DNA from 3 places in the Psychrobacter sp. A3 genome. Region 1 is predicted to be linked to each of the others. Evidence: predicted binding sites of a transcription regulator. Region 1 holds the regulator's gene; each other region holds the start of a gene.
The links. The regulator PhoB, encoded in region 1, activates phosphate uptake and scavenging genes when phosphate is short. The targets are predictions, from matches to a motif close to TGTCATNAANCTGTCATAA.

Region 1 (10,185 bases):
TAGATGGATGCTATGACCGTACTCTTGATTGTAGGCCTGTGCATCATCATAGATATGAGTCAGTAGCTTGATCATATCGATATAATGCAGCTCATGAGTCTCTTCGATTTCGATACGCGATAGCAGCAATAAATCATTGACGATTCTATTCATGCGCGCTGTCTGCTGGGTCATCAGCTCAAAGCCGCGCTTCCAGTGCGGCGGCATGTCTGGCTGATCCGAAAAATTCTCTAAATACCCCATCATCACGGTCAGCGGCGTACGCAGCTCATGCGAAACGTTGGCCACAAAGTCGCGGCGCATCTCTTCTAGATGATGCAGACGCGTCACATCGTAGATGATCAATAGCTTTTCGTCGGCAAATGGGGTCAGCTCACACTTTAAATAGCGCTCAGGCGCGCGCCATGACTTTATATGTACGCCTTCGTCAGCCAGCGTCGGCGCTTGATAGTACTGACGAAACTCAGATGCGTCAATAAAGTCAAAAATACATCGGCCTTTATCTGCTGCCTGCAATAATAGTAAATCTTCAGCGGCCTGATTCCACCACTCCAGACCATCACTGTCATTGAGTAAAATCACCGCATCGCGCAGCGCCCGCAGCGCACTTCTTATTTTTTTTAATTGATCGGTGGTGTTTTGTAGCGCTATCGGCTCTGAGATATCTTGTTCGATACATTGCTTTGACATTATGTTACTCATCCATTTTTCGTGACCTATTTTTTTGCCCTACTTGTTATCTCGTTATCATTATGATGATTATCTCTATCTGCTAAGTGGCCCTTACTGATAATCACTTACTGATAATTATGGTGATTATAGCTGGACTGGCAACAGAATTGCGGTGGCTATTTTGAGAGTATGAGCGCCGATCATTTGGCCTCAACAACGCTTGAGAAGCGATAACCAGTACCGCGCACCGTTTGTATCAGCTTATCGCAGTCATGAGGGCGCAGCAGTTTGCGTAGGCGTTTGATATGCACATCGATGGTTCTGTCTTCGATATAGACATTGCCGCCCCACACTTGATCAAGCAGCTGAGTGCGCGTATAGGCACGCTCAGGATGGCTCATAAAAAACGCCAACAACCGATATTCGGTCGGTCCGACATCGATGATTTGCCCAGACGCCATGACTCGCTGGCTTTTGGGGTCGAGGCTTAACTTGCCTATCTCAATAGTCTTGTCGGCGCTCAAAGCATTGCTACGGCGCAACACCGCTTTGATCCTTGAGATCAGCTCGCGCGTCGAAAAAGGCTTGGTCATATAATCATCTGCACCCGCATCCAGACCGTGCACCTTGCTGTCCTCTTCGCTTTTGGCTGTCAGCATGATGACGGGTATCTCAGCGAGTAGCTCATCACTTTTGAGCATACGACAAAAATCAATGCCGCTTTTGTCCCCAGGCAGCATCCAATCTAGCAAAATCAGCGCTGGCCGATGGTCGACCACTTGTTGGTGCGCCTCTGATACGTCCGTTGCCTGCAAGCTATCAAAACCAGCCATCTCTAGCGTCATTACGACCATCTCGCGGATTGCAGGTTCGTCTTCAACAATCAAAATTTGCTCATTATACATAGGGTATTCTCAGTGATAAGGGACAAAACAGACGTATAAAAAAGAGCGATAATCACTCGCCACTGCTTGCCTATTAAACGCGGTAATTGTGACAGTTTGATGACATTTGTCATTTAAGCGGCTGCTATAGACCAAGCCACTTCCCTTAAACAGACGGCACTCACCATCATGATTCACATTTGATGCTTTAGCTCACGTCTAATATAAAATTCAGTGGCCCATCATTGATACTCGCAACCTGCATGTCTGCGCCAAACTGACCCGCCGCTACCTGAGAGTGCTGACTGTTGGCATAGTCGATTAGCTGAGCAAACAGTACGCGCGCTGCCTCTGATGGCATGGCACCGCCAAAATCAGGACGCCGGCCTTTGTCAGTCTTCGCCATCAGGGTGAACTGTGATATCAGCAGCAGCCCGCCAGCGACTTGTTGGACATTTTTGTCCAGTTTGCCATATTTGGTAGGGTCATCGTCGTTTTCAAAAATACGGTAGCCAAGGATTTTATCAATCATTCGCTTGGCCGTTTGCAGGTCGTCTTCAGGCCCCAAACCAATATATGCCAGCACGCCGCGCTCGATACGCCCGACACAATCCCCATCGACGCTGACGCTCGCACCATGTACTCGCTGTATCAATGCTTTCATTTATGCTCCCTTACCAATTATGCTCATACAAACTTAGGCCGTCCATGATAAAATATCATCATTTATTTGCCTATTTATTACTCTCTCACCTTTATTTTGGTCGCCATATTATGAATGTATTCACCACCTTGCAGCAGCTTGTCCCGCAACAAAAGCTCAGTAAAGTCGCTGGCCGTTTGGCTGCCAGTCGCCACCCCTATGTCAAGCGCACCTTTATTCGTAGCTTTGCAAAAGCCTATCATATCAGCTTGGATGAGTATGAGCGCCAAAACTTAGGTGCTTATGAGAGCTTTAATGACTTTTTTACTCGTGAGTTAAAAGCAGACGCGCGCCCTATCGATGCCACGCCGCAGGGGATTGTCAGCCCAGCTGACGGCATCATCTCGCAGCTCGGTCAGATTGATGATCATAAGCTTTTGCAAGCCAAAGGGCGCTACTATGATATCGGCCAACTGCTGGCCGATAGCGAAGATGGGCATTATTTTGCCGATGGCAGTTTTGCCACAGTCTATCTGGCACCCAGCAATTATCACCGCGTGCATATGCCATTTGCTGGTACCTTGACCAAAACCCGCTATGTACCGGGCACGCTGTTTTCTGTCAACAACACCACGGCTGCCAACATACCTGACTTGTTTGCGCGCAATGAGCGTTTGGTGTGCCTGTTTGATACCGCCTACGGCAAAGCTGCGGTCGTGATGGTCGGTGCGATGATCGTCGCTGGTATCGAGACAGTCGCCACTGGCAAAATCAGCCGTACCGACGACATTCAAGAAGCCGAGCACGACATGAAGCTTAAAAAAGGCGATGAGCTTGGTCGCTTTTATTTAGGTTCAACAGCAATAGTAGTGTTGCCAAAAGGCGCAGAAGCAGCTTGGCAAGACAGCCTGCAAGCCAATAGTGTGGTAAAAATGGGACAGCTATTGGGTATGGCTAACGCTAGATAATCTGTCTGTTTTTTAATGGCTATCTATGTGACCATAGTTGATCACTCTAAAATAAGCACAGTGCTACTGGGATGATCTTGGGTAGCATCGAAGGGTCGCAGCACGCCGATTTGTTTTTTGGCAGCGTGTGCCAGTTTTGCGCCGCTGCCGATAGGTGCCGCGGCCAGCGTTAGCCGTACCAAGCTAGCGATTTTATTGGTCACGCATCGATTAGCCAGCCTTGCTTGGTCGCATAGTCGATACGCTGTGACAGCCAATCATGAATAGGCGGAAAACTGTCTTTGATAAAAGCATGCGCGCCAGCCACCTGCGAGCGCGTCACCCCCAGCTCAATCCACGTTTGTCCATTGGTATTGATGTTGAGCAAAAACGGCAATAAGCGATCCACCACCCGTAGCAGCTGCGCTTCTTTGCTATCGCCTGTCTCCTGCGCTTCCCAGACCGCTGCTAAGTTAGCAATGCCATTGCCACGCTCCGCTTGCAAGCGCGCCATGCCTTGACGCTCCTCGATATGCGCCGTATGACGCGTATTGTCGTATAAAAACGTATCACCAGCATCAATCTCACCCAAATCATGAACCAGTGCCATCTTGAGCAGCTGCTCGTGATTGACGTCTAGCGCAAACAGCTCAGAAATCGACCAACACGCCATCGCCAAATGCCAAGAGTGCTCAGCTGAGTTTTCGCGGCGAGTGGTCTGGGTGACATAGCTGCGCCGATTGACGCGCTTTAGCGCATCTAATTCTAATAAAAAATGCGTCACATCATCAATATCGATATGATCAGCAAAGGCATTGTCATTTAAAGTTGTCGGGTGGATTGAATGGTTGGATGGCATGTCTCTCTCTTAAGCAATCAGCAAATGTAGCGCTCATTTTAGTACAAAACCCGACCCTAGACGTAAAAATAGCGCTGATGTAGTCGAGTTCAAATAAATCGGATACATGACTATCAAGTCGCTCAATGAAACGTTGTTTTTCTTGCGTACTGTGCCTACTCCGACAGAGGCTACGAAAAACAACGTTTCATCTCACGGTATCGTTTTTATATCAAATTGACTATAGTCATCAAGCGCTATTTTTATATCTGACCCACACACTTGCGGCAGCACAAACAAAGCATTTTGAACAAAAGGTTATTTGATCAAATTGCTAATGGTTTTAAACGCCGGATCTTGACTACTGCGGCACAGCTCAAACAAGATAGACTCAACCGTGCTAATCACTCCACCTGCACGGCGAATACGGCGAATGGCTTGTTTTTTATCATACGGAAATCTCGAACCGACAGCGTCTCCGATGATGACCGGCTGCATACCGTTGTCTAACAAATCAAGCGCCGTTTGCATGACGCATACATGCGCCTCTGCCCCAAACAGCAACACAATACTGCGGTTTTGCTGCGCCAAATGGTGCCATGACTCATCGTTATCACACGCACTAAAGGTCACTTTTTCAAAGCTTTTGGCATTGTTATCTGCAAGCACCTCACGAATCTCAGGCAAGGTATCGCCAAGGCCTTTTTTATACTGCTCGTTGAGCATGATAGGGATATCAAGCGCCTGCAACCCCTTAATCAGTGTCACGATTTTTTTGACGATATTTTCATGATCATAGATATGCGGGGTAAGGCGCTCTTGGACATCGATCAGCATCGCTTGGGTGTTTTCGCGAGCGATTCGGTAAGTGCGGTCGGTAATCATGGTAGACATAGTACACTCCTTGTACGGCTGACAGTTGCAACTAAAAATATTTTAGAACGAATATTAAATGAGCATTAAATAAATATTATAAATTGATATTAATAGTGTCTTGGTCACTCTTATTTAGTCACAGTTTTCTAAATGCGTCAATGGAGATACGCTTTATTGAACACTCATCATTACTTGCACACACTTTGCGACGTGCGCCATTAACCCTCTCATTATATTCACAAAAAACCCCTAGCCATCATAGCTAGGGGTTTTTTATAACATATTTGGTCGACAAGTGTTAAAAATTATCTACCAATCCAAATATTAAACACGCTCAATCACAGTGGCGATACCTTGGCCAAGGCCGATACACATGGTTGCAAGGCCAAGCTCGGTGTCAGACTGCTCCATAGCGTTTAGCAAGGTAACCGTGATACGAGCACCAGAACAACCTAGTGGATGACCCAGTGCAATCGCGCCACCATTGATGTTGACGATGTCTTGCTTGTCCGTCAGGTTCAAGGCTTTGAGTACAGATAGACCTTGGGCGGCAAAGGCTTCATTTAGCTCGATGGTCTGCATGTCATCGATGCTCATGCCAGCGCGCTTTAAGGCTTTGTTGGTCGCAGGTACCGGACCGTAGCCCATGATAGCCGCATCACAACCAGCGACAGCCATGCTACGAATACGAGCGCGAGGCTTTAGACCAAGATCTTTGGCTTTTTGCGCGCTCATGACCAGCATCGCTGACGCACCGTCAGAGAGTGCAGATGACGTCGCGGCAGTCACTGTACCGCCTTTAGGGTCAAAGGCTGGGCGCAGTTTTTGCATTTGCTCCATGGTCGCATCAGGGCGAATCACTTCATCGACGGTACATAGCTGCAGACGACCATCTGCATCATGACCTTCGATGCCGATGATTTCATTATCAAAGCGGCCTTCAGTGGTCGCAGCCCATGCACGGCGATGTGACTCAAGACCAAACGCATCTTGTTCCTCACGCGTGATGTTGTTCATACGGCCCAGCATTTCAGCGGTCAAACCCATCATGTTTGACGCTTTGGCATAATGCTTGGAGGCGGCAGGGTTTAGATCGATGCCATGCATCATACCAACGTGACCCATGTGTTCAACGCCGCCGATGATAAACACATCACCTTGATTGGTCATGATTTGTGCAGCAGCGGTGTGAAGTGCTTGCATAGAAGAGCCGCACAGACGGTTGACCGTTTGACCACCAGCGGTTTTTGGAATACCTGCCAATAGACCGATATTGCGACCGATGTTCATGCCTTGCTCTAGGGTTTGGTTGACACAACCCCAGATGATGTCTTCGACATCGTTGGTGTCAAAATCGTTGCGCTCTACCAAAGCACGTACCAGTTCAGCTGACATATTATCAGCACGTACATGGCGGAACATACCGTTTTTAGATCTTCCCATCGCCGAGCGTACGCCATCTACGATGACCACATCTTTTGGACTTAAAGTTGTCATACTATCTTCCTTTTCAATTTTTATTGTCAGTGTTGTCGATTCAATCGGGCTCTATAACCATCTATCACGCGATCCGTACATCAGTACGATAACTATCTAGATGTTTTCGCGCTGGATATTATCGCGGCAGGCCAGACCTGATAAAACCGACCAAAACGGTGCGTCTGCTATTTTTTTATCACCGATAACGATGTCAGCAAACGCACCCCACTTATCCTAATACGGTATGCTCGTTACGCTGTGGCGTAAAAAGTCTCGCCAGCGGCTGCCATATCGCGAATCTTTTGCGGCGCTTCATAGGCTTTGCCAAGGTGCGCGTATTTTTCGCATAGTGCCAAGTAGTTATCGAGACCCATTTGGTCGATATAACGACAAGGACCACCGCGGAATGGCGGGAAACCGACGCCCATAATCATCGCCATATCCGCCTCACTTGGCGTGCTGACGATGTTGTCTTCTAGGCAGCGTACGGTCTCATTACAGAAAGCCAGCATGGTGCGGTCGATGATGGTTTGATCATCAAACTCTTTTTTGTCGCTATCTGTCGTGGTTTTAAGTAGCTCATAAGTGGCATCGTCAGCGACTTTCTTTGGCTTACCGCGCTTGTCGGTTTCGTACTTATAGAAACCAACGCCATTTTTCTGACCTAGGCGCTCGTTTTCATATAGATTCTCGATCGCCCCTTTATAATCAGGCTTCATGCGGTCAGGGAATCCTTCTGCCATCACTTCTGCGCCGTGCACACCTGTGTCTAGACCGACGACGTCGATTAGGTAAGCAGGACCCATCGGCCAGCCGAATTTTTCCATGACTTTATCGACATGGACGAAATCAGCACCTTCTTTGAGCAGCAAGTCAAACGCGCCAAAGTATGGGAAGAGGACACGGTTTACCAAGAAACCTGGGCAGTCGTTGACCACCACTGGCACCTTGCCCATCTTGGAGGCCAATGCCACAGTGGTCGCGATGGCTTCTTCAGACGATTTCTCACCGCGGATCACCTCTACCAGTGGCATACGGTGTACTGGGTTAAAGAAATGCATACCAACGAAGTTCTCTGGACGCTCAAGCACTTCTGCTAAATGCGTAATGGAGATCGTTGAAGTATTCGAAGCCAAAATCGCGTCTTCTTTGACTAAGCCTTCGACTTCTTTGAGTACCGCGTGCTTCACTTTTGGATTTTCTACTACTGCTTCAATAACGATATCAGTCTCGCTAAAGTCGCCATAGTTCAAGGTAGGACGGATACGGCTTAGCGTTTCGCCCATTTTCGCTGGGGTCATCTTTTTGCGCTCGACCATTTTACCTAGTAGCTTACTGGCCTCGCCCATACCCAAATCCAATTGCTCAGATTTGATATCTTTCATAATGATCGGCAAGCCTTTACTAGCGGCTTGATACGCGATACCACCGCCCATGATGCCTGCACCTAATACCGCGGCTTCATTGATTTCATGCGCTTTTTTGCTGTGTTTTTTGGCCAGTTTTTTGACCAACTGATCGTTTAAGAACAAACCGACCAAGCTCTCAGCTTGCGGGGTTTTTGCCGCTTTGGCAAAACCTGCCGCTTCGACTTCGATCGCTTTATCACGTGGCAAATTGACGTGCTTTTCAATCGCTTCGATAGCGAGCGCTGGCGCTGGATACTGCTTAGGATTGGCTTTTGAGAAGATCATGCCTTTGGCGCTATTGAACGCCATTGCTTGCTCAAGCTGGTTGAGCTTTACAGGATTTAGCTTCTCTTCACGCTTGGCTTGCCAGTCAAGCTCACCTGAGATACATTTTTTGACTAGGTCAATCGCAGCGTCTTGCAGATCATCAGCAGGGACGGTCGCATCTACCAGACCAAGATTTAGCGCCTCTAGTGGTTTTTTTGGTTTACCTGTAGCGATTAGCTCAAGCGCATTGTCGATACCGATGACACGCGTACTACGTACCGTACCGCCGAAGCCCGGGAAGATACCTAATTGAGTTTCTGGTAGACCGATGATGGCTTTGTCGCTCATGACGCGATATTCACATACCAAGGTCATCTCACAACCACCGCCTAGCGCTGCGCCATTGATAGCCGCTACTTTTGGAAATGGCAGATCTTCAAAACGGTTAAAGGTCTCATTGATACTCACCACCCAGTCTTTGATCTCGTTTTCTGGGTTTTTAAATGAGCCAACAAACTCTGTGATGTCAGCGCCCGCGATAAACACGCCTTTGCTTGAAGTGACAATAAGGCCTTTGACATCGTCGGCTTTTTCTAGTGCGCTCACCGCTTCACCAAACTGTTTGTTGGTCTCGGCATCAAACTTGTTCACGCTCTCATTTTCGGCGTTGTATTGCATGTTGGCGATGCCATCTTCTAGCATTGTCACCGTGATGCGATTTCCTTGGTATACCATTTGAAACTCCTTGCTATATAACGAAAGCTACGTTTTGGATTACAATCAATAGCCAGTTACTGTTAGTAAAATGGGTAATAGCACTGTGCGCCGCCTTCAAGACAAACATCGTCTTGACGACAAACCACTAGCGGGCGCACAGTGAAGATATCTTTATTATCCAGCGCTCATAGTAATGTACTTATTTTTACGTCGCTTGTACAACATCGTTTGGCGCTTTGTTTATATATTACAGGTATCTACTACGGCTGTCGGTGCTGATTGGGGAGCGGCATCGCATGTAGATGCAGCGATGACGGTTTGGGCAGTCCAGCTCACTCACGCCGGCGACTGCCTTTATCAGCCCATTTCCACGGCAATTAGTGTAGGGGATTATGCCCCTCACTGTCACAAGCTAATACCATACTCACAAGTCACTCTTAAGTCGAAACTCGCCTTTACCTAGTGGCTAACGTGCTTTAAGTGACCAGTTGTATACTCAGTGGACAGCCGCCTCATCACAACACATTCAATCACTAAATAAAACGGGCAATACGTAACGAGGGTTGGCTGCAGGGCGTACTGCATTACATATGACATTGTCTCTTGTGTTTTTTAGTGTGTTTTGTAGCGTACTTTTTGACAAAAAACTGCCAAAAATTTGGCGCGGATATTACGCGCTTCATAAGCAGGGCCTGCTATCATGCTACACTATCGCTATTTTTCTTGTCTCTCTTATAAATGGTTGGATTATGACTGTCTCTCCTACTTCTGGCTTTATGTCTTTTTTGCGTATAAATGACGGCGCGCATGATCATGATAATGCTGATCACCATATCAATAATAAAACCAAGCAGTTTCATCAGATTGTGCGCACCCAGATTGCCAAAGATATCGAGGTGTTATTTGCGTATGCCAAGCTGCCAAGCCCGCTGCTGGATGCCTGCCAATATGTGATGACGGGGCAAGGTAAGCTGGTGCGTCCGCTACTGGTCGCTAGCGCCTTTGCCAGCGTGAATGATGACCGCTGGCAAAGCGAGGCGCAGCCTATCAGCCCAGATATCTCTGAGACCATGACGCAAGGCAACACGGCAACCCCTCTATTAGAAAGCCTGTTAGAAAACGACTCCGATTATGATATGGCGCGCCGAGCGGCATTGGCCGTCGAGCTATTGCATACCTATTCATTGGTACATGATGACTTGCCCTGTATGGACGATGACGCGCTGCGCCGTGGGCAGCCAACCGCGCATATCGTCTTTACCGAGGCAACCGCCCTACTGGCAGGGGACGTGCTCCAGACCCTCGCCTTTGAGGTACTGACCGCAGAGCTGCCGACTTTTACGCCATTTGATGCCGCGATTGCCAGTCAGCTGCTCGCGGTTTTTGCGCCGCGTGCTCGCCGTATGGTCTCAGGGCAAACGCTGGATCTCAATGCCGAAGCCAACCCCGATAT
Region 2 (10,185 bases), on a different contig from region 1:
TAAGGTTACGATATCAGGCTGCCATGGTAGCTCGGTCAATAATGCATCGTAGAGCTGGCAGTGATCATCGATGATGCAGCCGAAGTCATTTACCCTGCCATCGTAAGGCAATAAGTTATCGGTTGGGGCAGGGGCAAAAAGGTCGCTCATGGCTTACATTGCTCAGCTTAGTGATTGTTTTCATAATGCCCATTGATAATTTGTGCGCACAGTTTGGGCGCTTCCATTGGCAAAAGATGGCCGTAATCTGGTAAAGAGATGATACTGTCGGCAGGGACAAATTTTTGCCACTGCTTACGGACTTTATTGCTAATAAATAAGGTTGGCTTGCCCGTGATCAATGTATAAGGGCAGCGAAGGTTTTTTAGAGCGGTGTCGATATGCGGCGCACCAAAATAGTTGGCAAGCTCTTGCTCTGGGGCAAACATCAGCGTGTGGCTACCATCGGCATTGACGCTCAAGCTTTGCTCAGCAAACACGTATAAATGCGCATCGCTAATGCGTTTGTAGGCTCGGTTGGCTCGTAGGGCTTGATAGTACGCATCAACGCTCGTCCAAATAGCGGGTTTGGTCAGTGTGCTTTTAAAAGGCTCTCGACTGAGCAAAAACCGCCGCGGCAATAAGTTATACAGTCGTGCTTGGTTTTTGGTAAAGGTGACCGGCTCTATCAAATACAGCTGGGAGAATAAATCTGGACGTTTGGCGGCGGCCATGGCGGTGGCAGTGGCACCTTGCGAATGACCGATACCCACCACAGGCCGATCTTGGGTGCGCTCCAAAAACTCAATCAATAGCTCAGCGTCTTGCTCTCGAGTGAGGCGGCGTTTTTGCGGCTTATCGTACCAGTAGCCGCGTAGGGCAAGCGCACTGATATCAAACGTTGCTGCCAGCTCATGCAGCAGCGGCGTATAAGTACCGACCGTAAAGCTGTTGCCTCCATAAAAGTGCGCAGGCGCACGTTTGTTGTGCTCTGCTGCTACTGATGGGTTGATACTGCCAAGGTCGTAGTAGCGTGCTTGTTTGCCGCTTAAATTGATACGATGGGTAAAGGCTTCCATAAACTGCCCACTTCCTTATGTTTTATTTTTATGATGATGGTGGTCTAGGGGGTGTCTTCGCCCAAAAAACCGCCGCTTTGACGCTGCCACAAGCGCGCATAGACGCCGTCTTGTGCCAACAGCTCGTCATGGCTACCTTGCTCGATGATTCGACCTTTTTCCATCACCACCAGCCTATCGAGTGCAGCGATGGTAGAGAGGCGATGGGCAATGGCAATCACAGTTTTGCCGGTCATGATATCGTTGAGGCTCTCGGTAATGGCAAACTCAATCTCAGAGTCAAGCGCGCTGGTGGCCTCATCCAATAACAAGATCGGCGCGTTTTTTAGCATAACACGAGAGATGGCGATGCGCTGACGTTGACCGCCGGAGAGTTTGACGCCGCGTTCACCCACTTGGGTATCAAGACCTGTATTGCCTTTATCGTCATATAAGTCTTTGATAAAGTCCCATGCTTGAGCTTGTTTGGCGGCATGGATAATCTCTTCGTCAGAGGCGCCGGGACGGCCATAAGCGATGTTTTCACGTATGGTACGATGCAGCAGTGAGGTGTCTTGGGTCACCATACCGATCTGCTGACGCAGAGAGTCTTGTGTGACATCATCGATCGCTTGACCATCGATATATATCTTACCGCGATCGACATCAAAAAAGCGCAGCAGCAAGTTGACCAACGTGGATTTGCCCGCTCCTGAGCGCCCAACCAAGCCGATTTTTTCTCCTGGTTTGATATCCAAATAAAAGTCATCAAGCAGCTTGACCGAGTTGTCTTGCGCCATGTCAGTGGTCGCTACCGACGGTTTAAATGTTTTATCGGTGGCGTGATAGTTATCTTGGTCTTCATTCTCATAGCTAAAGTCGACATGATCAAAGACGATATGCCCCTCGGTGACGCGTAGTTCAGCTGCGTCTGGCTTATCGACGATCGTCTGCGGCGCGGATAGTGTGCGCATGCCGTCTTGTACCGTGCCGATACTCTCAAAAAGGCTGGCGGTTTGCCACATGATCCAGCGCGTCAGACCATTGAGGCGTAGCGCCATCGCCGTCGCCGCGGCAATCGCCCCGACCCCGACCGCGCTTTGTTGCCATAGATACAGGCCAATCCCTGCGGTACTACTGACTAAAATCACACTGATAAGATGGGTGAAAATCTCTAAATAACTGACCCAACGCATCTGCGCATGTACCGTTCCTAAAAACTGCCCCATGGCGTTTTTGGCATAACCAAGCTCACGGCGTGAGTGGCTAAACAGCTTGACAGTCATGATATTAGCATAGGCATCGGTGATGCGCCCCGTCATCAACGCGCGCGCATCTGCTTGTACGATGGCGGTTTGTTTGAGCTTTGGAATAAAATACCATATCGCCAGAGCCACCAACCCAAACCAAAGGATAAAGGGAATCAATAACAAGCTGTCTAAATTAAATAAAATAAGGCCACTGGTCACAAAATATACGGTGACATACATAAACATATCTGTGACGGTCATCACCGTATCACGCACCGCAAGCGCGGTCTGCATGACCTTGGCCGAGACACGTCCAGAAAACTCGTCTTGATAAAACTGCATGGACTGCCCAAGCATACGCTGATGAAAACGCCAGCGCATCTGCATGGGAAACACGCCTTGCAAGGTCTGAAAATGAATAAACGAGGATAAGGCAATCCAAAACGGGCTGACAATCATCACCGCCAGCATCAGCAGCAGCATATCGCCTTTTTCTAGCCATAAGTTCTGCGGCGTATAGACGCCAAGCCAATCGACGATATCGCCAATCCATGCAAACAGCATTGCTTCATAAATGCCGATGCCTGCTGACAACACCATAAATAGCAGCAGCCAGCCGCGCAGCCCCTTTGTACAAGCCCACAAAAACTGCAGCATACCGTCACGAGGCGAGGGCAGCGGCATGGGGGTAGTGGGGAAGGCCGGTAAGCGGTTTTCAAAAAAGCGAAATAGAGCATTCATAGGCAGTGATAAAACATCAATAGCAGTACGCCAAAACAAACGATGACGGTCGTTATTTTGAATCTTTACTTTGTGATTGGGAGTGATGGCTATTTTAGCAAAATTTCCTGTCAGACCTGCAGGCTAATTGTAATTGCGTGCATATAGATGCCATGAGTATCAGCACAACAAAACACCAAAAAGCCATTGTTGTATTGGAAATATTTTGTTACATTCAGTGGTTTTATAGTGTTTGCCATGGTTTTGTGTATTGCTGACGTGCGGTGTTGCTCTGACATGAATCAAGGATAGAGGTAGGGATTATGATGTATTTGGTGATAGCAGTACTGTGCAGTGTGGCCGTCTCGGTACTGCTCAAAATCCTGCGGCAAAAAAATATCGATATTCGCCAGACCATCGTCGCAGGTTATCCCGTGGCTTTTTTGCTGACATGGTTTTTATTAACGCCAGATGTCAGCAGCATAAGCACGCTTGGCAACGCATGGGGCATCATTCTGGCGCTTGGGATACTGCTGCCGACGGTTTTTATTATCTTGGGCCGTGCGATTGCATCGGTCGGCATGGTCGCAACCGATGCCGCCCAGCGCTTGTCGTTGATTATTCCCATTATCGCCGCTTTTTTGTTATTTGGTGAGGTGCTGACGGGCACGCGAGTGCTTGGTCTGGTCTTAGGGTTTTTGGCGTTGGGAGCTTTGGTTTACCGGCCCAAACATACCGGTGGGGGCGAGAACACTAGTATGAGCCCGCCCGCCGCGCGTACCCCGCTATGGCTATTTGGCGTATGGGCAGGCTATGGCATCGTTGATATCTTATTTAAAAAAGTCGCCAAACAAGGCACGGCCTTTCCACTGACACTGTTTGTCAGCTTTGGCGTTGCAGGATTGTTATTGCTGATTTATTTGCTTGTGACACGCGTGCGTTGGCAGGGTAATGCCTTGGCAGCAGGGCTACTACTGGGCGCTCTAAACATGGGCAATATCTATGCGTATGTGCGCGCCCACCAAGTATTGTCCGACTCTCCTAGTATTGTCTTTACTGGGATGAACGTCGGGGTCATCGCCGTCGCGACGCTCATCGGTGTGGCTGTGTTTAAAGAGCGGCTCGGTCGTATCAATGTGCTAGGCTTGCTGCTGGCGATTGGCTGTGTGGCGGTACTGTTTTTGGCATAAGAGTTTGATGTAAGGCTTTGATGTACGTGGTTTGGCATAATATTCTTATACCTATAGTCGATGCACTCTAAAAGAGCATCGTAGCGCTACTGGGATGCTGTTTTTAAATGTAGGTTGTGCAGCCTCTGAGAGCGCCGCACGTCAGTAAAATTTATATCAGCAGCGTGTTTAAATTTATATAACCGTTTTATTTTCAACTAGCTATTTCAACTGGCTATTTTCAACTGATATATCATAAAAATTGGCGGCGCTGTCACGCATCCTATATAGGCAGATAAAGCATCCTATGGTAAGGTTGTCTACAAATAGCAAGGCTCATATAGATTGAGTCGATTGGTGATGTTTGGCTTTAATCAATAGAAATAGGATACTTTTTCAATGGAATACCAAAAACAACGACAGCGTATAAAGGATGGTTCAGGGTTTATCGCCGCGCTTGATCAAAGCGGCGGTAGCACACCAAAAGCCCTAGAAAACTACGGCATCAGTAGCGATGCTTATGACAATGATGACGCGATGTTTGATCTGGTGCACGAGATGCGCGCGCGTATCATGACTTGTGATGCCTTTGATAATGAGCGTGTCCTTGGCGCGATTTTATTTGAAGACACCATGGAGCGCGAGGTCAATGGCAAGCCAACGGCAAACTATCTGTGGGAAGATAAAAACATCGTGCCGTTTTTGAAGGTCGATAAGGGTTTGGCCGAGCAAATGAGCGGCGTACAAGTCATGCGCCCGATGCCAGACTTGGACGCGCTACTGGATAAAGCCAAAAACTATCCCGTGTTTGGCACTAAGATGCGCTCAGTCATTTATGAGCCAAGTGTCGATGGTATCGAAAAAGTAGTGCAGCAGCAGTTTGATGTGGCTAAGCAAATCCTCTCCAAAGGCTTTATGCCAATCGTTGAGCCTGAGGTTAGTATCGATAGCGCCCAAAAGCATGAGTGTGAAGTGATACTCAAAGCGGATATTTTGCGAAACCTCGAGCGTCTAAATGACGACCATCAAGTGATGCTAAAACTAACCTTGCCCACCGACGGCGGATTCTATCAAGAGCTGATTGATCATCCAAAAGTACTCAAAGTCGTGGCATTATCTGGCGGTTATAGTCGTCGTGAGGCCTGCGAAAAGCTTAAGCAAAACCCCGGTATGATTGCCAGCTTCTCACGCGCGTTTACCGAAGGGTTGAGCAAACAACAAAGCGATAAAGAGTTTGCTGATACCATGAACGCCTCAATTGAAGAGATTTATCAGGCGTCAAATGTGTAAACAGCTCTTTGGCTAAGAAATACTTATCATAAAAAAAGCTCGCTTCTACAGGCATAAGAAGCGAGCTTTTTGCTATATAAAGTAATTAAATATACAGCAGTCAAATCAGCGGAGTTATACCTCTTTATACAGCTGTCGACCCTCGCTATGGTATTTTTCAGTCATCTCTTTCATGCCTTGCTCAATCTCAGCGGTGCTCATAGCGTCTGTGCCTAAGCTTTCTGACGCGTCCAAACCTTTAGCGTACTCGCGGACGTTTTGGGTGATTTTCATCGAGCAAAATTTCGGCCCACACATCGAGCAAAAGTGTGCTGATTTATGCGCGTCTTTTGGCAGCGTTTCATCATGGTATTCGCGGGCGGTATCAGGATCGAGCGCCAGATTAAACTGATCATCCCAGCGGAACTCAAAGCGCGCCTTAGACAAGGCATTATCGCGAGCTTGCGCGCCTGGGTGGCCCTTAGCCAGATCAGCGGCATGCGCGGCGATTTTATAGGTAATAATGCCGTCTTTGACATCCTTTTTATTCGGCAGTCCTAAGTGCTCTTTTGGTGTCACATAACAGAGCATGGCGGTGCCAAACCAGCCAATCATCGCCGCACCGATAGCACTGGTGATATGGTCATAACCGGGTGCGATATCGGTGGTCAGCGGCCCTAAGGTATAAAACGGCGCGTCGCTGCAAGTCTCTAGCTGTAAGTCCATATTTTCTTTGATGCGGTTCATCGCCACATGTCCGGGGCCTTCGATCATCACCTGTACATCGTGCTGCCATGCGATTTTCGTTAGCTCACCAAGCGTGCGCAGCTCACCGAACTGCGCTTCGTCATTGGCATCTTGCAAGCAGCCAGGACGCAGACCATCACCTAAGCTAAAGGCCACATCGTACTGCTTCATAATCTCGCAAATCTCTTCAAAATGGGTGTATAAAAAGCTCTCTGTATGATGGGCAAGGCACCACTGCGCCATGATAGAGCCGCCGCGAGAGACAATACCTGTGAGTCGATTGGCCGTCAGTGGCACATAGCGCAGCAGCACGCCTGCATGAATGGTGAAGTAATCAACGCCTTGTTCGGCTTGCTCGATAAGTGTATCGCGGAATATCTCCCACGTTAGGTCTTCGGCGATGCCGTCGACTTTTTCTAATGCTTGATAAATTGGTACCGTACCGATGGGCACAGGCGAGTTACGAATCAGCCATTCACGGGTCTCGTGGATATGATTGCCTGTCGACAAATCCATGATGGTATCCGCGCCCCAACGCGTGGCCCATGTCATCTTCGACACTTCTTCATCGATAGACGAGCCAAGTGCTGAATTACCGATATTGGCGTTAATCTTTACCAAAAAATTACGCCCGATAATCATCGGCTCAGACTCAGGGTGATTGATATTATTTGGGATGATGGCGCGACCGGCCGCGACCTCGCTACGCACAAACTCAGGGGTGATGATTTTTGGGGTATTGGCACCAAAGCTCTCGCCGTCATGTTGGCGCATATCGGTCAGTTCATGCTGTTTTTGCGTCTCACGAATGGCGATATATTCCATCTCAGGGGTGATGATACCGCGGCGCGCATAATGCATCTGGGTGACATTGCCTGCTTTACCATTGACTTTTTTGGCGCGGCGCGGCTTATCAATATGGGCAAACCGTAGATTGGCTGTGGTGATATCACGCGCACGCGCTTGCCCGTATGAGCTGGATAAACCGTTTAGCTGCTCTGTATCACCGCGCTCGGCTATCCAGCCCTCGCGCAGTTTGGGCAAGCCGCGGGTTAGGTCAATTTGGGCATCAGGGTCGGTATAGACGCCTGAGGTGTCGTAGACATAAAACGGCGGGTTTTGCTCCCAGTCGGACTCATCCACGCCCTGAATAGGCGTGGGATCTAGCGTGATCTTGCGCATCGGCACTTGAATATCAGGTCTTGAGCCTTGGATATAGACTTTTTGCGAGGCGGGGAGAATGCGGTGTAAGTCGCGCGCGTCTTCTTCAAAGCGCGTGTCTTTGGCGCTACGGTGCGCAGGTGTTTTTAGCGCGTCGGTGTTTTTCTGGGTCTTTGGAGATAGGGTTGAGGTTGTCATATGCTGTCCTAGCGTGTTGGTTTTTGAATAAAAGCAACACCGCCAGAAGCTGCGGGGGTAGCACTTATCATCTAGGCAATTTTTGCTGCGTCGTCGTCACTGGCTGTCAAATCTATCATCGCGAAAATCTGCCTTCGCGGAGGATGTCATCAACCTGTAAGCGACGCTTGGTATCTCTCATCATTATTTGGCACTACTTAACCCTATAAAGATTAGCACCACCAAGCGGGCATTTAGGCCAACAGTCATGAGGATAACAAGGCATTTCTGCCCGTCTTTGCCATACATAATAAAGTGCTGAAGACTTCCCTGCGTCGGTACTAACCGCATCAGGTTCGGCGGGTGATCTCTCAGCGAATGTACAAAGGCAGTCAGCCATTCGTACACCGCACCCCGAGTCTGTCAGTGTTGTAAATCAGTCTCATACTAACAAACTTCTGCCATGAGGGCTACTGGTGTTTGACCACCGGTATGTCAGTCAACGTGCGCACGAGGCCATGAGTCATGACACGCAGGCTAATAGCGTTAGCCTCAAGCGCCGCCAGATTTGACCCTATTTGTCATGCAGATAAAAGAGTTGGGCGGTTGTCATCAAACTGTCATAAAAACTTGTCAAGATGTCACACATGTCACCAATCATGCTTTGTTCAATCGTTGTTAAACTTTAGGAGTTCTACATGCGTTATTCGTTATTGGCAGTCGCCGTTAGTTGCACCTTAGTACTCACCGCTTGTAATAAATCCACCGACCCCGCAGAGTCAGCAGCGCAGAGTGACACCAGCGCGGCGACAGTGGCCGAAACCACCAGCACAGCGACATCTTCTCCAGCAAGCGATTTTAAATCAGCTGAGAACATCGCTATGAACATCACTGGTGCTGGCGCGTCGTTCCCGCAGCCTATCTATGCCAAGTGGTCATATGACTATAATGCCGCGACTGGCGGTCAGGTCAACTATCAGTCTATCGGCTCCTCAGGTGGCATCAAACAAATCCAAGCAAAAACCGTTGACTTTGGCGCCTCTGATGCCCCGATGACCCCTGAAGAGCTGGATGCGGCAGGACTTATTCAGTTTCCGACCGTCATCGGCGGCGTGGTACCGATTGTCAATATCGATGGTGTCGGACCAGGTGAGCTAAAGCTGGACGGCGCAACCCTAGCCGATATCTATCTGGGTAAGATTAGTAAATGGAATGACCCTGCCATCACCGCCATGAACCCAGATTTGACCCTGCCAGATGCTGCCATTACCACCGTATTTCGCTCAGATGGCTCAGGCACGACCTTTAACTTTACCGATTATTTGGCGAAGGTTTCAACTGACTGGAAAGACAGCGTGGGTGTCGATAAAACCATCAAATGGCCAACCTCTGCCACAGGGGCAGGCGGCAAAGGCAACGAAGGCGTATCAAGCTACGTCAACCGCATGAAAAACGCTATCGGCTACGTCGAGTATGCCTATGCCAAGCAAAACAACATGGCGCATGCCGCCCTAAAAAACGCGGCGGGTAATTTCGTGCAGCCATCTGCTGAGACCTTTGCTGCGGCAGGTGATATCGATTGGTCACAGCAAGCAGGCTTTTATAAAGTCATCACCAACTCTGAGACCGAGCAAGCGTGGCCCATCGCCGCTGCCACCTTTATCTTGGTACACAAGCAGCCAGAAAACCCGAAGCAAGTGGCTGGCGTGCTGAACTTCTTTGATTGGGCGTATGCTGAAGGTGATGATAGTGCCATGGCGCTTGATTATGTGCCTTTCTCTGATACCGCAGTGGCACTGTTTAAAGACAAGTGGAATGAAGTCAAAGGTAGCGATGGTCAACCCGTCTACACCCCAGCTCAGTAGTTTTTATACATATATATAGCAGAGCTTGTAAGCCCCTTTGAGACACCTATTCTCCGGTGGTTGTCTCAAAGGTTTTATCACAACAAATTTAAAAATAGCGTCATTAATGACCGTTAATAGCGCCCTTTATTAAGATTTAGTTTGTTGTGATAAGACCTGATGAGTCTTTTAAAGATTTTGATTTAATATTATTTAATGCTGAGACACTTATGAATGATTTAAGGTCGCAACTGGCAAAACAAAAACGTTACGATGCATTATTTGTCAATGCCACCAAGGCATTTGCTATTCTCGTGCTGCTATCATTGGGCGGTATTTTGCTCTCTTTGATCATTGGCGCTTGGCCAAGTATTCAAGCATTTGGCCTCGGGTTTTATACCAGTAATAACTGGGATACGGTCGCCAATGAGTACGGTGCACTAGCGCCTATTTATGGCACGCTGGTGACGTCGTTTATCGCTATTTTAATCGCTGTGCCAGTCAGCTTTGGTATTGCGATATTTTTGACTGAGATGTGTCCGACCTTCTTAAAAAAGCCCCTCGGCATCGCCATTGAGCTGCTGGCAGGTATTCCCTCTATCATCTACGGTATGTGGGGACTGTTTGTCTTTGCGCCATTTTTTGGCGACCACATTCAGCCGTGGTTTATCGAGCATATCGGCCCATTGCCTATCATCGGCAAGCTGTTTACCGGTGCGCCAATGGGATTGGGTATGTTTACCGCCTCATTGGTGCTTGCCATTATGATTATTCCTTTTATTGCCGCTACCATGCGCGATGTTTTCTCTGT
Region 3 (10,185 bases), on a different contig from region 1:
ATCCTTTTCATTCATTCTCGCCTGTCGTCAACCTATTATGGCAAGCCGCCAATGACCCAAAAGTTTTGGCAATCAAGCAAACGCTGTACCGCTCAGGCACCAATTCAGAAATCGTCAAAGCGCTGGCCGCTGCTGCTCGAAATGGCAAAGAAGTCACTGCCGTCATCGAGCTGCGCGCCCGTTTTGATGAAGCCTCAAACATCGCAGTCGCCAATTATCTGCAAGAAGCAGGGGCGGTGGTGGTGTATGGCATCGTCGGCTACAAGACCCATGCCAAACTGATGCTAATCATACGCCGCGAGGATGATCGCATTCGCCGCTATGTACACCTAGGGACAGGTAACTACCATGCCGCCAATGCTAAGGTCTATACCGACTACGGTTTGTTTACCGCCGATCCTGATATCTCAGAAGATGTGCACAAAATCTTCCAAGAGCTAACGGGCATGGGCAAGCCTGCCAATCTCAAAAAACTACTGCATGCGCCCTTTACCTTGCATGATAAGTTGATGAGTTTTATCGATGATGAGATCGCTCACGCAAAGGCAGGCAAACGCGCTCATATCATGGTCAAGGTCAATGCTTTGACGGAGCGTCGCCTGATCGCCAAGCTCTATGACGCCTCTCAAGCAGGGGTAAAAATCGAGCTGATTTTGCGCTCAATGTGCTGTCTGCGTCCACAGGTCAAAGGTTTGTCGGAAAACATCACAGTACGCTCGGTGATTGGCCGGTTTTTAGAGCACACACGCATTTACTATTTTTATAATAACGGTGACGAGCGTCTGTATTGTGGTAGTGCCGACTGGATGGATCGTAACTTGTTTCACCGCGTCGAAGTGGCGTTTCCGATTGAAGATAAAAAACTGTTTCAGCAGATATATCAAGATGGCTTGATTAACTACTTACAAGACAATACCCAAGCGTGGACACTCAATGGCGACGGCGTCTGGCAGCAACTACAGCCCGCTGCTGGTACGCCGCCACATGCCGCCCAAGAGCATTTATTAACGCTCATCAACGGGGTAGAGGCATCGTCTTAACAGCCCTCTAATACTGACTCAAACCAAACGCTGGCTATACTGGCGTTTGGTTTTTTTTATGGATGCATTTGGCTACTGTTATTTGCATGCTGCTGGCAGGAAGTTACAAACTGTCTTGTAACCTCACATTTATTCACACATTGATACCGCAGCACACTGGTGTCTGGTCGAGTCTTGTTTCTATAATAAAAATACGCTCAATCATAAAAGCATAGAACGTAAAAGCCAATCATAAAAACATAGGAAAAAAGGAAGCATCTATGAGTAATCACGATACGACGCCTGATAATTCTGATACAAAATCAGACATCAACAAAGCAGCCGAACAGGCAGACAGTCAAAAGATTCAGCAAAACCTTAAAGAAGACAAGAGAGTCGATGCACCTGAACAGCTCAGCGAAGAAGAGCAAACCGCCTTTATCGAAGAGGATTTGCGTACCGATAAATAAGAGGATAACAAATAACAGGATAAATAGTTACTCTACTTATTAGAGCGTGTTTTCATTTTAAAAATGGTGATAAAAATGAGATAAGTCGCCATCAAACAAGGAAGATAGCGCAGGTAATATCGAGATGTTAGTTAGCTATTTGACAGCGTTTGGCTAGATTTAGCCCATTTAGATGATTATCGATTGAATTGAGGACACGTCCACGCCAATACATACGTGAGGGATATAGCATGTCAGACAATACACGCCCAAATAATGAAGAAGCAGTACCGATCCACGACCCTGCTATTAAACAGCCAGACAACCCAAAAGGCAGCTATGAAGGCCGAAAGTACCAGGCAAATATAGATGGGCCAGAGCAAGCCTCACAGGAGACAGACGAGGTCTATGTCGACCCGCGCAAAGAAGAAAACCTACCTGATGGCGGCAAAAATGTGGCTGATCTCAATGCTCATGATTTGAGTCAAAAAGGCAACGAATAATTCGTTGTCCATATAGGTTAGACCCATATAAGCTATTGTGGGACATAAGGTCGAGTATTGAGCACGTTATTTCGTGGCCATGTAAAAGAAGTACTACGAACATCAAGTATTAATGAAAAAGTATTAATGAAAAAATAATAACGATAAAAAAGACAAGGATGAGATGATGCAAACCAAAGATCCAGCATTAACCAAAACGCCCATAGATAATCATAAAGATCATAAAGACGCGCTTGGTCGCCACGATATGAGCAGTAATGGCGAAAAACATGATATCGAAAATCATGAGGTTGAAGAAAACACGACAGAGAATAAAGGCACAGATACCTTTGAAGAGGGTATCGTAGAGACAGAGCATGTCAATGACGATGATAATCCTGCGCGCCAGCCAGATCGACGCGATCAAGAAGGTACTGCGTTTGATGATAACGTCAATGAAAGGACTGTCAGTAGCGAAGCCCCTGATAGCCATAAGATTAACAATAAAAATCGCTATGCCACTGTCAATAATGCCCAGACACGGGTGTTAAACCCTGACGAAAAAGATCATAAAAAAGACAGATAGTTTTTTTATGATCTAGGGCACATCCTTCATTCACTTGATTTACTTTCATCTTTCTATTATAAGGAAATGCTATGAATAACCCCAATGATCACTCATTAAAACCAGCAGAGACAGCGCAGTCACCAAAACACCAGCAACATGAACTAAAAGATGCTGACGACAATGACGGTATCGTGCCTGATGATGCGCTGCAAAAAGCCAATCCTGCGGCTGCAGAGCGTGTCACAGATGATCACGACCCGCATCACGTCGCCAAAGACCATAAACAGTACGATAGCCCTCTGATGGAAGACAATAAATAGTTAAGCGGGCGAGCCACTATGGAACCGTAGCTCGGAATCAGGGCTGATGATAAGCTCTGCTTCTACTTCTCTAAAAAATGCCACTCGCTCATCGATAGCCTCTGTCGATAGTGACTGTGCCAATGCCAAATAATCCTCAAAATGACGACTCTCTGATTTGAGCAAATAGCGATAGTATTTTGCCAATCGCTCATCATCAATCACCTCAGCCAATGCCGCAAAGCGCTCACAGGAGCGCGCTTCGATAAACGCGCCGATGATCAGCACATCGCTCATTGCCGCAGGCTCATAAGTGCGCTTGTGTTTGAGCATGCCTTTGGCATAGCGCCCCGCACTTAAGTACCGCCATTCTTGACCGCGCTCATTCATGATACCCAGCACTTGCTCATAGTGCAGCATCTCCTCACGTATCAGCTGTGCCAATTTACGCTGCAAGTCATAAGAAAACTCATAGCGAAACAGTAGGTTCATCGCGGTGCCAGCGGCTTTTTTTTCGCAGTTGGCATGATCTTGAATGATCAAAGGTAGGTCAGCGATAGCGGCGGGTACCGCTTTTTTTTCGCAGTTGGCATGATCTTGAATGATCAAAGGTAGGTCAGCGATAGCGGCGGCTACCCAATCTGGCGTGGTACGTGCGCCCAAAAAACCATAAACCGCAGATAAATCTACTTTGTTCGGTGTGCGCAGCTGCGAGATATCTACACTGTCTTCTTCTGTACTGCTTTCTACTGCAATGTCGTCATTTATAGCATGGGAATTGGTTGGCATGGTCGGTTTACTCATAGTCTGTGTCATGGTCAAAAAGTATTGGATAAGATAAAAGGTTGTTTTAAAGGTTTGGGTTTGCCGCCTGAGCTTATTAACTATCGTTTTTATACAGAGCTGGCTATATAAAAGCTTAAAAAAACGATTACCACGATTTGAGGATAAACAGCCTTAGCGCTGATAGGCTGTAGGGTATCATTATTATACAACCCCAGTATTTACTTAGTGAATGGTGTTTTCTTGTTTATTTCTTTATTTGATAGTAGGATGATATTTTGTTTAGGCGGCATTTTGTTTGATGACTCGATAAAGGAGCGATCAAGGAGCAATGAGTGCCCATTCGAGATGGCAAACATTATAACAACTGCCAGCGCGATATAAAGCAGATATCACTATCGACGAAAAGGCACAGCCATCACGCAGATCACTCGCTCATATCAAGGATGCGCCATTTTAGAGAAATGCACGCCATCTACTACCGCTATAGTGGTAGCAACTTCGTAGGTACACCCATCACAGATAGATAAGGATAACAGCATGAGCCAATCTTCTAACGCCAATCGGATTCAAAAAGGTATTCTTGCCATCGACCAGCAGTTGTATGACTTTATCGAAAACGAAGTGCTGCCAAAAGTCGGTGTGGACTCAGACAGTTATTGGTCAGGTTTTGAAAAAGTCATCAAAGAGTTCACGCCGCGCAACAAAGCGCTGCTTGCGACTCGTGACAGCATTCAAGCGCAAATCGATCAATGGCATCTAGACAATCCTGCCAAAGAAGGTGAGATTGACTTCCCAGCTTACAAGGCTTTTTTGCAAGAAATTGGCTATTTGTTACCAGAAGGCGATGACTTTACGGTAAGCACCCAAAACGTCGATGACGAGATTGCTCATATTGCAGGTCCACAGCTAGTCGTCCCTGTACGCAACGCGCGCTATGCGCTAAATGCCACCAACGCCCGTTGGGGTAGCTTGTACGATGCTTTATATGGCACCGATGTCATCAGCGATGAAAATGGTCAAGAAGCAGGCAGCAGCTATAATCCCACGCGCGGCGCGGCCGTTGTCGCTTATGCCAAAGCCTTTTTAGACGAGCATTTTGCGCTAGCCTCAGGCTCTTATACCGATGTCACAGGCTTTAAAGTCGTCGATGGCAAGCTGGAAGTCAAGCTGGGCGATAGTAGCACTGAGCTAAAAGACGCCGAAAAATTCGTCGGTTATGTCGGCGAGGCAGATAGCCCTTCTGGTATTTTGCTCAAAAACAATGGCCTACACGCAGAGATTCAAATCGATGCCAGCCATCCAGTAGGTAAAGATGACCCAGCAAACATCAAAGACGTACTATTAGAGTCCGCCATTACTGCGATTCAAGACTGCGAAGATTCGGTCGCTGCGGTCGATGCCGAAGAAAAAGTCGAAGTGTATCGCAACTGGCTAGGTTTGATGAATGGCGATTTGCAAGAGACGTTTGAAAAAGGTGGTAAAACCCGCACCCGTAAGCAAAACCCAGATCGTGAGTACACCACACCAGAGGGCGGCACACTGATCTTACCCGGTCGCTCACTGCTTTTGATTCGTAACGTTGGTCACTTGATGCAAAACCCAGCGATTTTGGTCGATTTGGGTAATGGTCAAGAGCAAATCTTTGAAGGCTTGATGGATGGTTTGATCACACCGCTATTGACGCTAAACGATCTAAAAGGCAAAAACGCGCTATCAAACTCACGCAAAGGCTCGATGTATATCGTCAAGCCAAAAATGCATGGCCCTGATGAAGTCAAAATGGCCAATGATTTGTTTAATGCGGTAGAGGATTTGCTCGGTCTAGAGCGCCATACGCTCAAGATAGGTATCATGGATGAAGAGCGCCGCATGACGGTAAACCTAAAAGAAGCCATCCGCCAAGCCAAAGAGCGCGTTATCTTTATTAATACCGGCTTCTTGGATCGTACAGGCGACGAGATGCATACCAGTATGAATGCTGGCCCATTTGTACCAAAAGGCGAGATGAAGTCGCAAGCATGGCAGCCCGCCTATGAGCAGTGGAACGTCGATATCGGCCTAGAAACTGGCCTGCAGGGTGTGGCGCAGATTGGTAAAGGGATGTGGGCCAAGCCTGATGAGATGAAAGAGATGCTAGAGACCAAGGCGGCACATCCAAAATCTGGTGCCAGTACCGCTTGGGTACCATCACCGACAGGCGCCACCTTGCATAGCATGCATTATCATCAAGTCAATGTCGCCGAGGTACAAGACAGCCTAAAATCACGCGAGCGTGCTAGCCTAGACGATATCTTGACCATTCCATTGGCCAAAGACACCAACTGGACAGAGGAAGAGAAGCAGCAAGAGCTGGACAACAACGCGCAGGGTATCTTAGGCTACGTGGTACGCTGGGTAAACCAAGGCGTCGGTTGCTCAAAAGTGCCTGACATCAACGATGTGGGCCTGATGGAAGACCGTGCGACTTTGCGTATCTCAAGCCAGCATATCGCCAACTGGTTGCATCACGGTGTGGTCAGCGAGCAGCAAGTCATGGATACCATGAAGCGTATGGCGAAGATCGTCGATGAGCAAAATGCCGGCGACAGTAGCTATCAGCCTATGGCAAACAACTTTGAGCAGTCTTATGCTTTTAAAGCGGCCTGTGACCTCGTCTTTAAAGGACGCGAGCAGCCAAGCGGCTACACTGAGCCACTATTGCACCAAGCACGCTTGGATCTAAAAGCCAACGTCTAATCCAGTGTGCTTCACTGTCCTATTGCATCGGCATAAAAGCTGTGTCGATGCATGTATATATGGCTACATGGCTATATTGACCCGGTGTCGATAGTAGATAGCGATAATGCTGTTTCGCTTATAAGCGCTACTTATCAGTGAATAAGTAGCGCTTTATTTTTGTACACAATACAGTGGCCATAATCGAATGGTTTGTCATAAAACTTACGGTAAACCATTGGTATTTAAGCGCATTATATAGCTATTTTTTTCAACGCCTGAGCGCTATAAAAGATGTGGAGTGCGCCAGATATCGTGTTAAAAGTGCAAAAAAATATGTTGCAAATTATGTCAAAGTTGTTATGCTTGTACTCGAAGTATGAGTTTAGTAACGGATGTTACGCAGCAGAAGGATAAAGACCAACGTTTACATGGCAGTTACTTTTTTTGATGCTGGTTATGTAAGTCATGGTTTTTTCATCTTACTGTAATAAAACTTCGCCACACTTGTTTCTGACTAATCTCGGTAGCCAGTTACACATTATATCTTTGAGGATTTGTGACGATACCAATATGGGCGCCAGCTAATAATAGCTTGCTCATTACTACAATTGTAAAGTGGAGATACCCCATGAAAAAACTACTTTTAGCTACAGCCGTTGCTGCTCTATCTGTTTCTGCAGCCAATGCCGCTCCTACCTTATATGGTAAAGCGTTTGTTACTGCTGATTATGTAAATGCCGAAGTTGATTACCCAAATGGTGATGATCGTGCAGACAGAGAGTCTGACTCAGTACAGATCAACTCCAACTCTTCACGTATCGGTATCAAAGGCTCTGAAGCGATGACTGCCAATACTGACGTTATCTATCAGCTAGAGTATGGTACTCGTGTTGATGGTGATAGCGATGGTTTCTCTAACCGTGATACATATCTTGGTGTCGTGAACAAAAACTTTGGTGAATTCCGTGCTGGTAAAAACCAATCTACTTTAGATAAAATCAACAACGTAGTCGTTAACGATGGTTATTGGGATAACCTAGGTGGCAATAAACTTGAAGATAACGAAAACTATGGTGGTTTGAATATGGCTGATAGTGGCCGTATCAACAGCTCAGTTATTTGGATGTCTCCAAAATACAACAACCTACCATTACAACTTTCTGTTATGTATAGTGCTGACGAAAGCTTTGTAGAGGATAGTGATGATCGTAATAGTGGCTTTGGTGCTGCGCTAATGTTTGACCAAGGTACTGGTTTCACTGCTGGTGTTGCGTACGATAAAGACCAAAATATTGCTGGTGAGATCATCCGTGGTACAGCAACTGTTGATCTAGGTAAATACATGGCAGCTCCTGTAACATTAGGTGCTCTATATCAAGTAGCTGATTTTGACTATGAGGGTGATACCGAAAAAGAGAAAGGTCTAGTAGTTAGTGGTGCATTAGGCTTATCTAACTTTGCTCGTCCAGCAACTGTTTATGTTCAGTACAACAAAACTGACAACCTAGATGGTGTTGACAACTTTGACTCAGATCAAATCGTTGTTGGTGGTAAATACTACTATCAAGATAATATGATTGTACATGCTTATGCTGGTAATAACTCAGCTGACCTTGGCAATACTGATGCTGACGTACTAGCTATCGGTGGCGGTCTAGAATACTTATTCTAATCTAACCATTAGAATCTAAATAAAAAACTCATCCTTCGGGGTGGGTTTTTTTGTTGTATGTATTATTTGTGACAAAAGTCTACCGCTGAGGTAGAAAACAAGAGTTTCAGACAGTTTGCATTTTTGCCCTATATTTTGTGGCGTATTTTTAGTAAAATCCTTCTTTACCAATTGTTGATGAGTACTATGACCAAGTTTATATTTGTGACCGGTGGGGTAGTGTCCTCACTAGGAAAAGGTATCACCGCCGCTTCTCTTGCTGCGGTCTTAGAAGCGCGTGGCGTGACAGTCACGATGACCAAGATGGATCCGTATATCAACGTCGATCCAGGTACGATGAGCCCATTTCAGCATGGTGAGGTGTTTGTCACCGAAGATGGCGCAGAGACGGATTTGGATTTGGGCTATTATGAGCGCTTCTTACGCCATTCTAAGATGAGTAAGAGCAACAACTTTACCAGCGGTCGTATCTATCAAAACGTGCTAAACAAAGAGCGCCGCGGTGAGTATCTAGGCGGTACCGTGCAGGTCATCCCGCACATCACTGATGAAATCAAAAGTAAGATTCTTGCCAGTGGCGAAGGCTACGATATCGCCATCATCGAGATTGGCGGTACAGTCGGTGACATCGAGTCGCTGCCATTTATGGAAGCGGTACGTCAGATGCAAGTAGAGCTTGGTCGCAATCGCGCTATGCTCATGCATCTAACGCTGGTGCCTTATATCGCTAGTGCCGGCGAAACCAAAACCAAGCCGACCCAGCATTCAGTCAAAGAGCTACGCTCTATCGGTCTGCAGCCAGACATTCTCATCTGCCGCTCTGAGCACCATATCTCGCAAGACAACCGCCGCAAGATTGCGCTGTTTACCAATGTCGAAGAGCGCGCAGTCATCATGTGTGAAGATGCCCAAAGCATCTATCAAATCCCGCGCACCCTACATGAGCAAGATCTTGACGATCTAATCTGCGAGCGTTTTGGTCTTGATGTACCAGAAGCGGATTTGAGCGATTGGGACAAAGTCGTCGAAGCCCAGCTCAACCCTCAAGCGGTAGTGACGGTGGCGATGGTCGGCAAATATGTCGAGTTACCAGACGCTTATAAGTCGATCAACGAAGCTTTGCTACATGCTGGTATCGTGCATCAGTCAGATGTCAAAATTGACTATATCGATGCTGAGCTACTAGAGACGGACGATGAGCTGTATGCGCGTCTAAACGATGCTGATGCGATTTTGGTACCAGGTGGTTTTGGTGAGCGCGGTACCACTGGTAAAATGAGAGCCATCACTTACGCCCGCGAAAACAAAGTGCCGTATCTGGGTATCTGTCTGGGTATGCAGTTGGCGGTGATTGAATACGCCCGTAATGTGCTGCATATCGATGCCAACTCTTCTGAGTTTGATCGTAAGACAGCTGAGCCTATCATCGGGCTGATCACTGAATGGCTAGATGAGCGCGGCGAGTTACAAATTCGTAGTGATGACTCAGACCTTGGCGGTACCATGCGCCTAGGCGCGCAGCAAGCAGAGCTGGTTTCTGGTAGCAAGCTTGCTCAGATTTATGGCACCAAAAACATCACTGAGCGTCATCGCCATCGTTATGAGATGAACAATCGTTACATCGAGCCACTAGAGCAAGCGGGCATGAGTATCTCGGGTTATTCTGCCAAACAGCATTTGGTTGAGTCGGTTGAGATTGCAGATCATCCATGGTTTATCGCGGTACAGTTCCATCCTGAGTTTACCAGCTCGCCTCGTGGTGGCCATCCGCTGTTTAATAGCTTTGTCAAAGCGGCAAAAAATCATAGCGAAACATAGTAATCACTGAAGCATTTGTTGTTATGTGAGAGCATGATCTTTGCTAAAAAGACTGATCTTCGGATCGGTCTTTTTTTTGGCTTAATATTGAGCAACGAGACATATTATTTGGTAGTTATTGATATTAAGAGTCGGTAATTACGCTTGCATACTTTTTTTCGTCAAGCTATCGGTTACAATACGGTATCGACCTATTTATAAAAAGATAAGAGGTAACGGCTGAATGGAAAACTTATTGAACGCGCAATCACGTATCGCGCTTAACACGCCTAATAACCAGACGATCAATATTGGCAATGACCAACCTTTTGTATTGTTCGGCGGCATGAACGTTTTAGAGTCCAAGGAATTGGCATTTGAGATTGCTGAGCAGT

Region 2: pstS (phosphate ABC transporter substrate-binding protein PstS) is a predicted target of PhoB. The motif match lies at 8,138-8,156, and genes of this name have one in related genera.
Region 3: NK638_RS09255 (porin) is a predicted target of PhoB. The motif match lies at 6,794-6,812, and genes of this name have one in related genera.

Annotation. Positions count from the first base shown of each region.
Region 1 is NZ_JAPEHS010000008.1:30,029-40,213, reverse strand. Features, by position in the region: gene phoR (phosphate regulon sensor histidine kinase PhoR) at 1-690, opposite strand, end outside; gene phoB (phosphate regulon transcriptional regulator PhoB) at 873-1,577, opposite strand; gene dtd (D-aminoacyl-tRNA deacylase) at 1,765-2,220, opposite strand; gene asd (archaetidylserine decarboxylase) at 2,331-3,167, shown strand; gene NK638_RS02625 (hypothetical protein) at 3,209-3,370, opposite strand; gene NK638_RS02620 (HD domain-containing protein) at 3,367-4,005, opposite strand; gene NK638_RS02615 (isochorismatase family protein) at 4,303-4,878, opposite strand; gene fadA (acetyl-CoA C-acyltransferase FadA) at 5,185-6,357, opposite strand; gene fadB (fatty acid oxidation complex subunit alpha FadB) at 6,591-8,750, opposite strand; gene NK638_RS02600 (polyprenyl synthetase family protein) at 9,482-10,185, shown strand, end outside.
Region 2 is NZ_JAPEHS010000003.1:46,488-56,672, reverse strand. Features, by position in the region: gene NK638_RS01245 (alpha-ketoglutarate-dependent dioxygenase AlkB family protein) at 1-150, opposite strand, end outside; gene NK638_RS01240 (alpha/beta fold hydrolase) at 168-1,058, opposite strand; gene NK638_RS01235 (ABC transporter ATP-binding protein) at 1,103-3,028, opposite strand; gene NK638_RS01230 (EamA/RhaT family transporter) at 3,331-4,197, shown strand; gene NK638_RS01225 (fructose bisphosphate aldolase) at 4,576-5,466, shown strand; gene thiC (phosphomethylpyrimidine synthase ThiC) at 5,581-7,551, opposite strand; TPP riboswitch at 7,841-7,957, opposite strand; gene pstS (phosphate ABC transporter substrate-binding protein PstS) at 8,229-9,395, shown strand; gene pstC (phosphate ABC transporter permease subunit PstC) at 9,605-10,185, shown strand, end outside.
Region 3 is NZ_JAPEHS010000065.1:2,782-12,966, forward strand. Features, by position in the region: gene ppk1 (polyphosphate kinase 1) at 1-1,040, shown strand, start outside; gene NK638_RS09225 (hypothetical protein) at 1,301-1,489, shown strand; gene NK638_RS09230 (hypothetical protein) at 1,720-1,971, shown strand; gene NK638_RS09235 (hypothetical protein) at 2,135-2,536, shown strand; gene NK638_RS09240 (hypothetical protein) at 2,608-2,838, shown strand; gene miaE (tRNA isopentenyl-2-thiomethyl-A-37 hydroxylase MiaE) at 2,839-3,573, opposite strand; gene NK638_RS09250 (malate synthase G) at 4,141-6,339, shown strand; gene NK638_RS09255 (porin) at 6,950-7,993, shown strand; gene NK638_RS09260 (CTP synthase) at 8,180-9,811, shown strand; gene kdsA (3-deoxy-8-phosphooctulonate synthase) at 10,035-10,185, shown strand, end outside.